2 regions of the Marinobacter sp. genome follow, and region 1 is predicted to be linked to the other one. Evidence: predicted binding sites of a transcription regulator. Region 1 holds the regulator's gene; the other holds the start of a gene.
What was found. Region 1 encodes sigma-54, which starts transcription at its own class of promoters, with help from an activator protein. Its sites were predicted from a motif close to ANTGGCATNNANNTTGCTNT; they were not measured.
Positions count from the first base shown of each region.

Region 2: ACO06L_RS20800 (sigma 54-interacting transcriptional regulator) is a predicted target of sigma-54. The motif match lies at 1,946-1,965, and genes of this name have one in related genera.

Region 1 covers NZ_OZ245935.1:1,516,569-1,523,972, reverse strand. Annotated here, with positions in the region: gene rapZ (RNase adapter RapZ) at 1-510, opposite strand, end outside; gene ptsN (PTS IIA-like nitrogen regulatory protein PtsN) at 539-1,009, opposite strand; gene hpf (ribosome hibernation promoting factor) at 1,097-1,405, opposite strand; gene ACO06L_RS06920 (RNA polymerase factor sigma-54) at 1,506-3,026, opposite strand; gene lptB (LPS export ABC transporter ATP-binding protein) at 3,184-3,909, opposite strand; gene lptA (lipopolysaccharide transport periplasmic protein LptA) at 3,887-4,453, opposite strand; gene lptC (LPS export ABC transporter periplasmic protein LptC) at 4,437-5,021, opposite strand; gene kdsC (3-deoxy-manno-octulosonate-8-phosphatase KdsC) at 5,018-5,566, opposite strand; gene ACO06L_RS06895 (KpsF/GutQ family sugar-phosphate isomerase) at 5,589-6,569, opposite strand; gene ACO06L_RS06890 (ABC transporter ATP-binding protein) at 6,758-7,404, shown strand, end outside.
Region 2 covers NZ_OZ245935.1:4,506,911-4,514,314, forward strand. Annotated here, with positions in the region: gene ACO06L_RS20795 (sodium-dependent transporter) at 1-12, shown strand, start outside; gene ACO06L_RS20800 (sigma 54-interacting transcriptional regulator) at 1-1,915, opposite strand, end outside; gene ACO06L_RS20805 (ABC transporter substrate-binding protein) at 2,229-3,650, shown strand; gene ntrB (nitrate ABC transporter permease) at 3,653-4,480, shown strand; gene ACO06L_RS20815 (ABC transporter ATP-binding protein) at 4,536-5,444, shown strand; gene cynS (cyanase) at 5,472-5,915, shown strand; gene ACO06L_RS20825 (ACT domain-containing protein) at 6,369-6,647, opposite strand; gene ilvG (acetolactate synthase 2 catalytic subunit) at 6,644-7,404, opposite strand, start outside.

The sequences.
Region 1 (7,404 bases):
GAATAGCAGGGCCAGTTCCTGGTCTTTCCGGCCAACCACCCGTTGCTTCACCATGTCCCGGAGTTCGTACATGGACATGCCCGTGGTGTTCACATACAGGTCGGAAAGCTTGGAGAGCGGCTCAAGAAGCTTCTTCTCGCTGGTAATGGCTTCCCGCAGGGAGGTCCTGTCGTCACTCAGCGGATGCTTTCTGCGGGTGGCATGGAAACGCTGAAGCAGAGACTGCTCGTCGGCATCCAGGAAGATAATTTCAACGGTAACCCCGGTCTCCTGAAGGCGTCGGTAAATTTCTTCGAAATTGGCCAGTTCACCGGAAAGGTTGCGGGCATCGATACTGACGGCCATCTTGCCCAGCCGGCCAGGCTTGGTCTGGCTGGCCGCTTCCCGGGTGAGGGGGAAAAGCAGGCCAATGGGAAGATTGTCGATACAATAGAACCCGAGGTCCTCCAGCACATGAAGCGCGGTACTCTTGCCTGAACCAGACCTGCCACTGACGATGATCAGCTTCATGACCAAACTACCTCCACTGCAATGAATATCAGCCGCCTGAGGCGGTCATGCGCTGGTACAGCGTGCTGGCGTCCTCGCATTGCCGGAGGCGATCACAGAACGACCGCTCATTGAACTTCTCCGCCAGTTGGCTCAGCAGCTCCAGGTGTTCGCTGGTTGCCTCTTTTGGGACGATCAGGGCAAAAATCAGATCCACCGGCTGATTGTCGATAGCATCGAATTCAACGCTTTCTTCAAGCGTCATCAGTACGCCCACCACGTGATCAAGGCCTTCCAGGCGGCAGTGGGGAATGGCGATTCCCTGGCCAATGCCGGTGCTGCCCAGGCGCTCACGGGAAATCAGGTTGTTGAAAAGCTGGGTCTCGCTGAGCGTGTTGTCCTGATGGTTTATCTGCTCGGCAATAAACTCCAGGGCCCGTTTCTTGCTGGACGCAGCTACCCTGCAGAGGGTGAGCTCCGGCGCAAGAATGTTGTCTATGGTCAGGGATGTGTCGCTCATGGATCGACTGCGTTTCCGTTAAAAAAAAGGCTGCGACATGTTGCTCATGTCGCAGCTCGATTAGATGAATTGCATGAAAACAGCCAGTTAGCGAGAGCCGTTTCCGTGCATCCGGTCTACATTCTTTTCCTTGTGCTTGAGAATCTGGCGGTCCAGCTTGTCGATGAGGGCATCGATGGCTGCGTACATATCCTCGTTTTCTGCCTTTGCGTGAATCTCACCACCAACCACATGCAACGTGGCTTCCGCAATCTGACGCACCTTTTCCACTTCCAGGGTCACCTGGCAGTTACTGATGTGGTCAAAGTGACGCTCGAGCTTTTCGAACTTCTCGGAAACATAATCCTTCAGTGCGGGAGTCAGTTCTACGTGATGGCCTGAAATATTGAGTTGCATAGGCGTCTCCTGTTGTCATCATGCCGGCTCCCGGGAGCCGGTCTGGGTGCTGGCGCATTGTGCGCCGGCGAATACGGTGTTGCGTCCCGCCCCGGGGTATTCAAACCAGCCGCTTGCGCTCGTTGGACGGCGGAATGTGCATGGCCTCCCGGTACTTGGCAACGGTGCGTCGCGCAACCTTGATTCCCTGTTCCCCTAGCATGGCTGCAATTTTACTGTCGCTCAACGGCTTTTTGGGCGTTTCCGCCGCAATCAGTTTCTTGATCATCGCGCGTATGGCCGTGGAGGAGCATTCTCCACCCTCGTCAGTGCTGACATGGCTGGAGAAGAAATACTTCAGCTCGAAAATGCCCCGGGGCGTATGCATGTATTTCTGGGTGGTTACCCGTGAAATCGTCGATTCATGCATTTCTACCGCCTGGGCGATGTCCGAGAGGATCAACGGCTTCATGGCTTCCTCGCCGTGATCCAGGAATCCCTGCTGGTGCTCGACAATACGGGTCGCCACTTTCAGCAGGGTCTCATTGCGGCTCTGCAGGCTCTTGATAAACCATTTGGCCTCCTGCAACTGATCACGCAGGTAGGTGTTGTCTGCACTGCTGTCCGCACGCCTTATAAGTGAAGCATAGCTGGCATTGACCCGGATGCGTGGTGCAATTTCCGGATTCAGTTCAACGCGCCAGCGGCCATTGTGCTTGCGAACGATGACATCCGGAATGACGTAGTCGGGTTCGGCGCGGTCAATGACGTCACCCGGCCGCGGGTTCAGACCGGTGATCAATGCCAGGACTTCCCTGAGCTGATCCTCTTTCAGGCGGCTGCGGCGCAGCAACTGTGCGTAGTCCCGGTTGCCCAGCAGGTTAATGTAATGGGTGATCACCAGTCGCGCCTGGGCCAGCCAGGGCGTGTCTGGCGGCAGCTGGTTGAGCTGGATCAGCAGGCATTCCTGAAGGTCCCGGGCAAACACACCGGGCGGATCAAAGTGCTGCAGGCGGTGCAGGACGGCCTCCACTTCATCCAGTTCAAGAGGGTCTTCCTCGTTCTCATCCAGCAGTCCGGCGTGGATTTCCTCCAGCGGGCTGGTGAGATAGCCCCGCTCATCCACCGCGTCCATCAGGGCATGGGCAATGGCCTGGTCCCGTTCACTCAGCGGGGTCAGATTGAGCTGCCATTCCAGGTGATCCTGAAGTGTTTCGGTGGGCGAGTTTCGGGTTTCGAAATCGTGATCGTTTTCGTCGTCATTGCGGGCGGCCGGGGCGGGTGCAGACTGGTATATGTCGTCCCAGGCAGTGTCTACCGGCAGGTCGTCCGGAATGTTGTCCGGGATGTCGTTTTCAGAAGACCAGTCCGGGCCGTTTTCCGATTCGTCCCAGTCGCTGGACGGTTCCGGCGCGGTTTCAGCAGCTGATTCGGTGGCGTTGGCTTCGCGCTCATCGTTCTCTGTAGCTGCATCGTTCTGATCGTCGTCCTCGGAAGTCTCCAGCATTGGGTTTGATTCCAGTGCCTGCTGGATTTCCTGCTGGAGGTCGAGGGTGGAGAGCTGGAGAAGCCGGATAGCCTGTTGCAGCTGGGGCGTCATGGTCAGGCTCTGACCCAGCTTTAACTGTAAGGAGGCTTTCATAACCATGGTTCAGGATCCGTCACTCATCAGCGCTTTGTGTCATAAGTCGTGAAAAAATCTATATATGCCGGTTACTTGCCGTAGTTTTATTTTACCCTAGCAAGTTCTTTGCCGAGTTTACTTGCTACAGATCATCAAAACAATGAGCCATTCGGTGTCACAGCCTGAATTCGTCGCCCAGGTAGACTTCCTTGACTTGCTGGTTGGCCAGGATCGCATCGGCATTGCCAGAGGCGATGATATGGCCGCCGGACACAATGTAGGCGTTTTCGCAGATGTCCAGGGTTTCTCGCACGTTATGATCGGTAATCAATACTCCGATACCTTTGTCCCGCAGGTGCCGGATGATGTGCTTGATATCACTGACGGATATGGGGTCGACACCGGCGAAGGGTTCATCCAGAAGAATGAAGGCCGGTTCCATGGCCAGCGCCCGGGCAATCTCTACCCGTCGCCGTTCACCGCCGGACAGGGCCATACCAACGCTGTCCCGGATGTGGGTTATGTGGAACTCCTCCAATAACTCCTCGAGTTTTTTCTCCCGCTCGGCCTTGCCCATACCCTGGCGGGTTTCGAGGATGGCCATGATATTGTCGCGTACCGACAGTTTGCGGAACACCGAGGCTTCCTGGGGCAGGTAACCAATACCCTGGCGGGCTCGGCCGTGCATGGGCAGGGGCGTAATATCCCGGCTGTCGATCGTGATACGGCCACGATCAGCAGGGACCAGCCCGACGATCATATAGAAGCAGGTGGTTTTACCGGCGCCGTTGGGGCCAAGCAGCCCGACAATTTCCCCACTGCGGATTTCCAGGGAAACGTCGATTACCACTTTTTTCTGTTTGTAACTCTTTGCCAGATTACTGGCTCTCAGAACTGCCATCGGTTTCCTGTCTATCAGTGCGTCTGTCGGCGCTGCGTGGCTGAATCACCATCTCGACACGGCCGCCACCCTCGCCAGCGTCTGCCCCGCCTTCAGCGGTGACAACCCGACCAGCGGTATCATAGTGAATGACGTCGCCACGGAACAGGTTGCCATTCTGCTCGATGACTGCTTCCCGTTCAAAGGTCAGTCGGCTGTCTGTAGCCGACCAGGTAATGTTCATTGCACGGGCATCGGTTTCGCTCTCGCCATCCCGCGCCGGCTGCCGGTACCTGGCAGGAGTGCCAGAGGCTTCGATCCGGCTCAGGCCGTCTTCTGTGCGATACAGCACCACACGGTCCGCACTCAGGCGGGTGTTGCCCTGCTCGAGCTCCACAGTCCCGGTGTAGGTGGCAATACCCTGGCCGTCATCCAGGCGGGCATTGTCGGCGGTGACCTTGATGGGGGTGTCGGAATCAAGATCGAAAGCGGCCGCCGGGCCGATCATTGCGACCGTCAGCAGAGCGGCCAGCAGGCTCCGGTATCGGTTAGTTTCCGGTTTCATAGCGTCCTTCCACCTGGGAGTTCAGTTCCAGAATCCGCTCGTCTATCCACGCTTTCATGCCCGTGGCCCGGGTAATGCCGGTAACGTCGCGTATTTCTACGGGTGCGTCTGTATAAACCATGCCCCGGTCGTTATCCAGGGTCAGGCTTGATGTTGTCAGGGTGGCGTCCCGTTCGCCAATAGTGCGCTGAATCCGGACATTGTCCGTCAGGTACACCAGATTCTGGTTCTGCAGCAGGCTGCCATTCTCGGCTTCAACAATCCAGGGCAGGGCACTCTCGCCGCCATAAAGTTCGGCGCGGGGAGATTCCATGGTGGCCAGGTTACCTTCCTCGAACTGTTCAATGCGGGGGCTGGAGAACCGGATCTTCAGGTTGCCCGATTCGTTGAAGGATGTGTACTTGCCATTCACCACGAAGCCGTCTGGCTCGGCATCGCCTCGCAGCGCCGCGGCATCATCATCAATGACCGGTGGCTCATCGCTTTGCCAGAGCAAAAAGACCGCTGCCACCACGGTGCCGGCGAGTGCCAGTGTTCGCAGCCAGGGCCGGTCCGGGAGCCAGTTCATGCCTCGGGCTCCAGGTAGGGCGCAAGGGCAGAATCAAGCTTGCCATGGGCAGTCAGCAGCAGGTCGCAGGCTTCCCGCACCGCCCCTTCGCCACCCCGGGCATGGGTGCAGTAGTCGGCATGTTGCTGCACCAGCCAGTAGCCATTGGGCACGGTGATGCCGAGCCCGGCGAACCTCAACGCCGGCAGGTCTGGAAGGTCGTCGCCCATATAGGCGATGGCTTCGGGGCTGATATCCATGGTGCTGACGAGTTCCTGCAGGGCTACTTTCTTGTCCTCGCGGCCCTGCATCAGGTGCGGGATGCCCAGATCCCGCATGCGCTTCTCGGTCAATGGCGACCGGCGGCCGGTAATAACGGCCACGGTAATGCCGGCTGACATAAGCTGTTTCAATCCCAGACCGTCCAGAATGTTGAATGCCTTCAGTTCATCACCGTTGGCGCTGAAGTAAAGCTTGCCATCGCTCATGATACCGTCGACATCCAGGGCAATCAGGCGGATTTTGGCGGCTTTTGCCAGCAGGGAGTCCGGCCATTGGTGCTTCATGTCAAATAGCTCCTCATAGCCCCTAGATTACGCCGGCCCGTAGCAGATCGTGCATATTGATGGCGCCAATGAGGGCGCCGCCATCGTCCGTTACCGGCAGGGCGTTGATCTTCATTTCCTCCATGATATTCAGCGCTTCCGCCGCCAGGTGGTCGGCCTGGATGGTTTTGCCATTCCGGGTCATCACCTCATTGATAGGCGTATTATGGATATCCACCGATCGATCAAGAGTCCGGCGCAGGTCACCGTCCGTAAATATTCCGGTAAGAGTGCCTTCTTCGTTGACAACGGTGGTCATGCCGAGGCCTTTTCGGGAGATCTCAAGAAGTGCGCCACTCAAGAGCGTTCCCTCATTGACCACCGGAATCTGGTCACCGGTGTGCATGATGTCGGACACCCGGAGCAGCAGCCGGCGTCCCAGGCTGCCACCGGGATGGGAGAACGCAAAATCCTCGGCACTGAAGCCGCGGGCCTCAAGCAGGGCGACTGCCAGTGCATCGCCCATGACCAGGGTGGCCGTTGTTGAGGAGGTGGGCGCCAGGCCCAGGGGGCAGGCTTCCACCATGACACTGACGTCCAGGTTGGCGACGGCTTCCCGGGCCAGGGTGGAGTTGGAATTGCCAGTCATGCTGATCAGTGGGGCGCCCATGCGTTTGATCAGCGGCAGAATGGTGATCACCTCGCTGGTGTTGCCGCTATTGGAAATGGCGATCACCACATCCTGAGGCGTGATCATGCCCATATCGCCGTGGCTTGCCTCACCGGGATGCACGAAAAACGATGGTGTGCCGGTACTGGCCAGGGTGGCAGCAATCTTGTTGCCAATGTGGCCGGATTTCCCCATGCCGGTCACGACCACGCGGCCCTTGCAGTTCATGATAACTTCACAGGCCCGCGTGAACTGGTCGTCGATCCGGCCCTCAAGGGCATCAATGGCGTCGCGCTCGATGCGGATGGCGCGGATGGCAGAAGATCGGAAATCGCTGGGAGTCTGTTCGGTCATCGGGCTTTCGGCCTGGCTGTCGGGACATTTAAAAAGTTGGGCAGAGTATACCATTTTCACCCGGCAACGATGCCCGGTTACTGAAAGTTCAGTCAAACTGATCATTGCTATCAGGACATTTTGCGCTCTTTGGATTGAGCTCGGGCGCTCCTTGGCATAATGTAGCCCCTCTTTAAAAGGTAAGGACTATGGATTCACCGGCTTACATATCGCTCAAGGATGTCGTGTTCTCCCGCTCCGGGCGCCGTATCTTCGACGGTGTCAGCCTGGATATTCCCCGTGGGGAAATTACCGCCATTATGGGCCCCAGCGGAACCGGCAAAACCACACTGCTGCGTCTTATTGGCGGTCAGCTCAGGCCGGATTCCGGCAGTGTTGTGGTGGATGGTCATGAGGTTCCGAAGCTCAAGCGCAAGGCTCTTTACAGTCTTCGGGAAAAGATGGGCATGCTGTTCCAGAGCGGGGCCCTTTTCACCGACCTGAGCGTGTTCGAGAATGTGGCCTTCCCGCTGCGGGTGCACACGAAACTGCCGGAAGACATGATCCGCGACATAGTTCTGATGAAACTGGAGGCCGTTGGTTTGCGTGGTGCCCGCCAGTTGATGCCCTCGGAGTTGTCCGGCGGCATGACCCGCCGGGTGGCCCTGGCCCGCAGTATTGCCCTGGATCCGGAGCTCATCATGTACGACGAGCCATTTGCCGGCCAGGACCCGATTGCCATGGGCGTTCTGGTAAAACTGATCCGCGATCTGAACAGTTCCATGGGGCTGACCAGCGTCCTGGTCTCCCACGATGTTCCTGAATCCCTGAGCATCTGCCATTACGCCTGCATCAT
Region 2 (7,404 bases), 3.0 Mb from region 1:
ACTCCGGCCTGATCTGGAACTCCCTGGCGTCGATCTTAAGCTTTTTCAGGCGCGAGGTCAGGGTGGTGGGTTTGATGCCCAGCATGGCCGCCGCGCCGTCATCGCCGAATACCCGGCCACTGCTCATGGTGAGGGCCCGGGCCAGGTTCTGTTTCTCCAGCTCCCGCAACTCCTGTTCCGTCATCAGTTCGCCGCTGTAATGTCTCGCCGGCGGCGCTTCTGCTGTGGTGGACCGGGCTGCAGATTCCGGCCCCGGCAGGTCCAGATCAAGCCGGCCGTCGGCGGTGATTACCTGGCGCTCGATCACATTCTCCAGCTCCCGCACGTTGCCGGGCCAGTGGTAGGCTTTGAGGGTTTCAACGTCACGTTCTTTCAGGGCCAGCAGAGGCCGGTTGAACTTCTGGCAGGCCCGGTTCAGAAATTCCTGGGCGAGTATGGGGATGTCTTCCAGGCGCCGGCGCAACGGCACCGACTCGATGGGGAAGACGTTCAGGCGGAAGTAGAGGTCTTCCCGGAAGGTTTTTTCCTGAACTTCTGCCTTCAGGTCCCGGTTGGTGGCCGCGATCACCCGCACATCCACCGCCCGGGTGTTGTTCTCGCCGACACGCTCGAATTGCTGGTCCTGCAGTACCCGGAGCAGTTTGCCCTGAAGCTCAAGGGGGATTTCGCCCACTTCGTCCAGGAAAAGGGTGCCGCCGTCGGCCAGTTCGAATCGGCCCACGCGATCGCTGACGGCGCCGGTGAAGGCACCTTTGATGTGGCCGAAGAACTCGCTCTCGAACAGATCCTTGGGGATGGCCGCACAGTTCACCCGAATCAGGGGTCGGTCGCGTCGGCTGCTGGACTGGTGGATGGCGCGGGCAATCAGCTCCTTGCCCGTGCCGGATTCGCCGGTGATCAGCACGTTGGCATCGGTGGGCGCCACCATGCCGATCCGGCGCACGATGGCTTTGATGGCCTCGCTCTGGCCGAAAATTTCGTGGAAGTGGTACTCGGCGCTGAGTTCTTCCTGCAGATAGGCGTTTTCCATCTCCAACCGGTGTTTGAGGGTCTCCACCTCCTCCAGCGCTTTCTGCAGCTCTTTCTGGGCTTCCTGGCGGGCGGAGATATCCCGGAACACCACCACCGCACCCACCGGATGCCCGTTGTCCAGGATCGGTGTGCTGGTGTATTCCACCGGGAAGCCGCTGCCGTCCTTGCGCCAGAACCAGTCTTCGCCCACGCGCTTCACGCTGGCATCGCGGAAGGCGGCGTATATCGGGCAGTCCTTGAGTGGGTACAAGCTGCCATCGGCATGGGAGTGGTGCACCACGCGATGCAGAACCCGACCCATAAGCTCGTCAATTCGCCATCCCAGCATTCGCTCGGCGGCAGGGTTTGCGAAGGTGCCTCGGCCCTCGGCATCCACCCCGTAAATGCCTTCCCCGACAGCATGCAGGATCAACTGATTTTCCCGCTCCATGTCCTTGAACAGTTCTTCCACCCGACGCCACTCAAGCAGGCCTCCCCGGTGGTAGTGGTTGGCATCGTGGCGTTCCCGAAGGGTGCGAAGCTGGCGCCGGTCGCGGAGCAACAACAGCACATTCTGGGATTCCGCTTCGCCGACCCGGGAAGAGGAGATTTCCAGTTCCACGGTATGACCGTCCCGGTGCTGCAGGAAGAAATCCCGGCTCCAGCCATGGCTGCGAAACAGAGTTTCCTCGGTGAAAGCAATCAGTTGCGGCCGCTGGTCCGTGAACAGATGGGTGCAGGGTGTTCCGACGAGGGATTGCCGGTCGGTGCCTATCATCCGGCCCATGGCGCTGTTGGCCGAAAGAATCAGATCCCGGCCTGCGTCTACCTGCAGGGCCGCTTCTGGCAGATGGTCAATCCAGTTGCCGGTGATTTCAGGGCGAATGATGGCTTCGGTGTTCATGGCGATTTCCTGAGTCAGTTCCCGAAGGAAGAAACAAACCCTGTGCCAACTACGAAAAATCGCAGTCCTGGCTACGAAAAATCGTGAATTACGAAATGTCGTAGCTCTCCTGTTTTCAGGCTCCTCATTCCTAATGCTTTAAAAACAATGGGTTAAAAAAATAACCGGACTTGGCACAAAGCCTGCGATACCTCTCTCAGCACGCGGAGCCGCCCCGACCATTTCCAGCATCGGGCCCGAGCCGCACCTTTATTGCACCGTGAGAGTGCAGAGATAACCCAAAACTTAGGTCCCAAACCCAGGAGAGTGCGCAATGACCACGAAAAGCCTTGGAAATCCGTTTGATGGTGACAAGTCCCTGATACACGCAAAGACCTGCGGCTGCCCGGAGTGCAAACCCGGCGACAGCGCCCCGTCCATTTCCCTCGATCTCAAGCCCTCTGCCGGCCAGCAGCTAGCAACTGACGAGCACCTGGATTCTGAAGCGATGATGGATCGCGCCATTGAAGGCGCGGTGGTGCGCTCGGTGTTTGGTCACAACGAACACAGCCGGCGCGCATTCATGAAAATGATGGGCGCTGGTACCGCAGCGGCCGTTCTGGGCAGCGTGTTCCCGATGGAGAAAGCGAAGGCCGCGGTAAAGGAATCCCTGGGCAAGCTTGAGAAGACCAAGCTGAACGTTGGCTTTGTGCCGATCACCTGTGCCACGCCCATCATCATGGCTCACCCCATGGGCTTCTATGAGCGTTATGGCCTGGATGTGACTGTGACCAAAACCGCCGGCTGGGCGGTGGCCCGGGACAAATCCCTGGCGGGCGAGTACGACGCATCCCACATGCTCACCCCCATGCCCCTGGCCATGACCATGGGCGCCGGCTCCACACCGGAACCGTTCATCATGCCGGCGGTGGAGAACATCAACGGCCAGGCCATCGTTCTGCACGTGGACCACAAGGACAAGCGGGATCCGAAGCAGTGGAAAGGCTTCAAGTTCGGCGTGCCGTTCGAGTACTCCATGCACAACTTCCTGTTGCGCTACTACCTGGCCGAGAATGGTATCGACCCGGACAAAGATGTGCAGATCCGTGTGGTTCCGCCACCCGAGATGGTTGCCAACCTCCGGGCCGGTAACCTCGATGGCTACCTGTCTCCGGACCCGTTCAACCAGCGCGCCGTGTGGGAGAAGGTCGGCTTCATCCACATGCTGACCAAGGACATCTGGGAAGGCCACCCGTGTTGCGCCTTTGCCTGCAGCAAGCAGTTCGCGACCCAGAACCCGAACACCTACGGCGCCCTGTTGCGCGCCATCATCGACGCGACGCAGTACTCCAACAATCCGGATAACCGTAAGGAAATCTCCGAAGCTATCGCACCGAAGAACTACCTGAACCAGCCGGTACCGGTGATTCAGCAGGTGCTGACCGGCTACTACGCCGATGGCCTTGGCGAGGTGAAAGACGTGCCGGACCGCATCGACTTCGACCCGTTCCCGTGGCACTCCATGGGCGTGTGGATCCTCACCCAGATGAAGCGCTGGGGTTATATCGAGGGTGATGTGGACTACAAAGGTATTGCCGAGCAGGTCTACCTGGCGAGCGAGACCGGCAAGATCATGGAAGAACTGGGTTACACCGCTCCGGACAAGACCTACAAGACCCACACCATCATGGGCAAGACGTTCGATTCTGATCGTGCCGAAGAATACGCACGCAGCTTCGACATCGGGAGGGTGTAACCATGGCTTCCCTGAACGTCCGGGCAGCACTGCTGTCGGTGTCGTTCCTGATTCTGGCCCTGGGGCTCTGGGAAATGGCAACCCAGCCCCCGGAGGCCCAGACAGGACTGACCGAATACGAAATGCTGATGGGTGGTGTGGAGCAGGAATCCCGGGTGCCGCCACCCTCGGCGGTGATCAAGCTGGCCTGGGCGGAGTTGTCCGATCCGTTCTATGACGCCGGCGCTAACGACAAGGGTATCGGCATCCAGCTGGCCTATTCGGTGTACCGGGTATTGACCGGCTACCTTGCGGCCATGGCCATTGCGCTGCCCGTCGGCTTCCTGATCGGCATGTCGCCGCTGATGTACAAGGCCCTGAACCCGTACATCCAGGTGCTGCGGCCGATTTCGCCGCTGGCCTGGATGCCCCTGGCCCTGTTCATCATCCAGGACTCTGATGCCTCGGCGATCTTCGTGATCTTCATCTGCTCGATCTGGCCAATGCTTCTGAACACCGCCTTTGGCGTGGCCAACGTGAGGCAGGACTGGGTCAACGTGGCCCGCACACACGAACTCGGGCCCCTGCGCACCGCTATTACCGTGATCCTGCCGGCCGCCGCACCCACGATCCTGACCGGTATGCGGATCTCGATCGGCATCGCCTGGCTGGTCATCGTGGCCGCGGAAATGCTCGTGGGCGGCACTGGCATTGGCTATTACGTGTGGAACGAATGGAACAACCTGGATCTGGCCAGTGTGATCTTCTCCATCCTGATGATCGGGGTGGTGGGCATGCTGCTCGACCTGGCCCTGGGCAAGGCCCAGAAACTGGTGGAATACAAAGAATGAGCGGTCCGGCACCGGTTTCCGGTGCCGGCCTCAACCCTCCGAATGGAGACCTGTTATGAGTAAATCATTCCTGGAAGTAGATGGCCTGTCCAAGGTGTATCCGGACGGCCAGGGCGGCGAGCTGACCGTCTTCGAGGATATCCGCTTTGCCCTGGAGAAAGGTGAGTTTGTTTGCATCATCGGCCACTCCGGTTGCGGCAAGTCCACCATCCTGAACGTGTTGGCAGGCCTGGACGAAGCCAGCGCCGGCAACGTGGTGATGAACGGCAAGGAAATCAAAGGCCCCGGCCTTGAACGCGGCGTGGTTTTCCAGAACTACAGCCTGCTGCCCTGGAAAACCACCCTGAACAACATCGTCTTCGCCGTACGCGCCCGTTGGCCCGAGTGGTCCAAGGAAAAGGTGAAAGAGCACAGCGAACGCTACCTGAAGATGGTAGGCCTGGACCACGCCCTCAACCGCAAGCCGTCCCAGCTGTCCGGCGGTATGCGCCAGCGGGTAAGTATCGCCCGCGCCTTCGCCACCCAGCCGGAACTCCTGCTGCTGGACGAGCCGTTTGGCGCATTGGATGCGCTCACCCGGGGCGTGATTCAGGACGAACTGGTGAAAATCTGGGAAGAGACCCGCCAGACCGTGTTCATGATCACCCACGATGTCGACGAAGCGATCCTGTTGTCCGACCGCATTTTCCTGATGTCCAACGGCCCCAATGCCCGCATCGCCGAAAGCGTGAAAGTGGACATTCCGCACCCGCGGGCCCGTGCCACCATCTTCCAGAACCCGGCCTATCACAAGACCCGGGACTACCTAGTGGACTTCCTGGTCAACCGCAGCGGCTCGGCCCTGCCGGAAAAAGACGGTACCCCGAAAATCGTGGAACCCGCCAAAGGCGTTGCCCAGTCAGGGCCAGCGTCTGACGAATCTGAAACCGGATCCGAAACTGCCGCCCGTGCGGTGAATGCCTGACGTCAAAACCGAAGAGAGGAAACAGCCATGATGAACAAAGAACTGATGACCGCAAAAATCCTGGAAGCCAAAGTGTCCAAGGGTATGACCTGGGAATCCATCGCCGAAACCATCGGCATGTCCCCGGTATTCACCACCTCAGCAGCCCTGGGGATGAACAGCCTCACCGAAGACAAGGCCTTCGCCCTGTGCGAAATCCTCGGTCTTGATAAGCCGGTGGCAGAGGCCCTGCAGGTATGCCCCAAGAAAGCCTGGGACGGTGCCGTTCCGCAGGATCCGCTGATCTACCGTTTGTACGAGGTGGTGGGCGTTTACGGCGATACCATGAAAGAACTGATCCATGAAAAATTCGGCGACGGCATCATGAGTGCCATCGATTTCACCATGGACATCGAGAAGGAAGAGAATCCGAAGGGCGACCGTGTCGTGGTTACCATGAACGGGAAGTTCTTGCCTTATAAGGCCTGGTAATCTCGGGGTTTCCCGCCTTTGTAGCCTTTTGGTTGAGGGGCGGGCCTGCGGGGTGGCAGGTGGAGTTTTTCTTGGAAAAAGAACTCGCTTCGCTCAGACACCTTTTTCCGGCGAAAAATCCACCTGCCACCCCGTGCCGACGTGCAACGCGGGTTCACAGGTTTAAAGATTTTTGTGTTCTTGTAGGTGGGATTAGCCGCAGGCGTAATCCAACAGATTTTGTCGGATTACGCTTCGCTAATCCGACCTACAAAATATTCCCTTCAGAAATATCGTTTCTGCCCGTCGGTAGGGGGTGGGGGTATCTTTTCTGACAGGGAAAAGATGTCTGAGCGAAGCGAGTTGTTTTCCCCGAAGAAAAGATACCCCCACCCCCGTACCTGCCCGCCAAACCTCAGGCTGCAGAGCGACCTAACTCCCAAACCTCAGGCTACCGAAGACAATCTCCAAGGTTCAGGCCGAACGAGACCGAGCCACAGAGGTCGAACCAAGGGCAACCTCGGCAACCGTATGAAGCTTCTCCAGCTGCGACTGCAACATGGCTATCGGCCGCGTGCCCTCCAAAGTCAGCGCGATATCCAGATGCTCACCGGCGGTTTCGACCGCCATGGTGGCAATCCGGAACCCGCGGATGCGGACCACCTGGCAGAGCCGCTCCAGAGCCGCGGCTTCGTGGATCATTCGGCAGTTGATGGTGTAGCTGGGCGTTGTGGGCTGGCTTTGCGGGTTCATGCAACTTGCTCCTTGCTGGCTTTGGCGGTGCGGGAAGTTTCGTCGATCATGTCTGTGTTGCTGGCGCCGGGTTTTACGATGGGCCAGACGTTCTCTTCACGGCTGATGGCAACGTGCAGCAGCATCGGGCCGTTGTAGGCCAGGATGGTTTCGATGCCCCGGCGGATCTGGTCGGTGCGTTCGATGTGCAGGGCCGGGATGTCGAAGGCCCGGGCCATGGCAACGAAGTCGGGGTTGTCGTCCAGGTTTATCTGGCTTTCGCGGTTGTTGTAGAACAGTTCCTGCTGCTGGCGGACCATGCCCAGGCACTGGTTGTCCATGACGATCAGTTTTACCGGCAGGTTGTAGCGGCGGATGGTGGCCAGTTCCTGGGCGTTCATCATGAACGAGCCATCACCGGTTACGTTGATAACGGTGCTGTTGCGATCCGCAAACTGGGCGCCGATGGCGGCGGGCAGGCCGAAGCCCATGGTTCCGAGGCCGCCACTGGTGAGGTGGTGCCGTGGGCGATCGAAGTCGTAGTGCTGGGCTACCCACATCTGGTGCTGGCCAACGTCGCAGGCGATGACGGTATCGTCCGGGGCAATCCGGGAGAGCTGGCGTATGAAGGCCGGGCCGGTGATGGGGGCCATCGGGTCATCGTTGTCGGCCGCATGGAAGCCGCCGGTGGTGTACCAGGTGCGGCACTGTTTCTGCCAATCCTTGAGGGCCAGTGGCTCGGCCTGCAATGCGTCCGCCAGTGATTTCAGTATGTCGT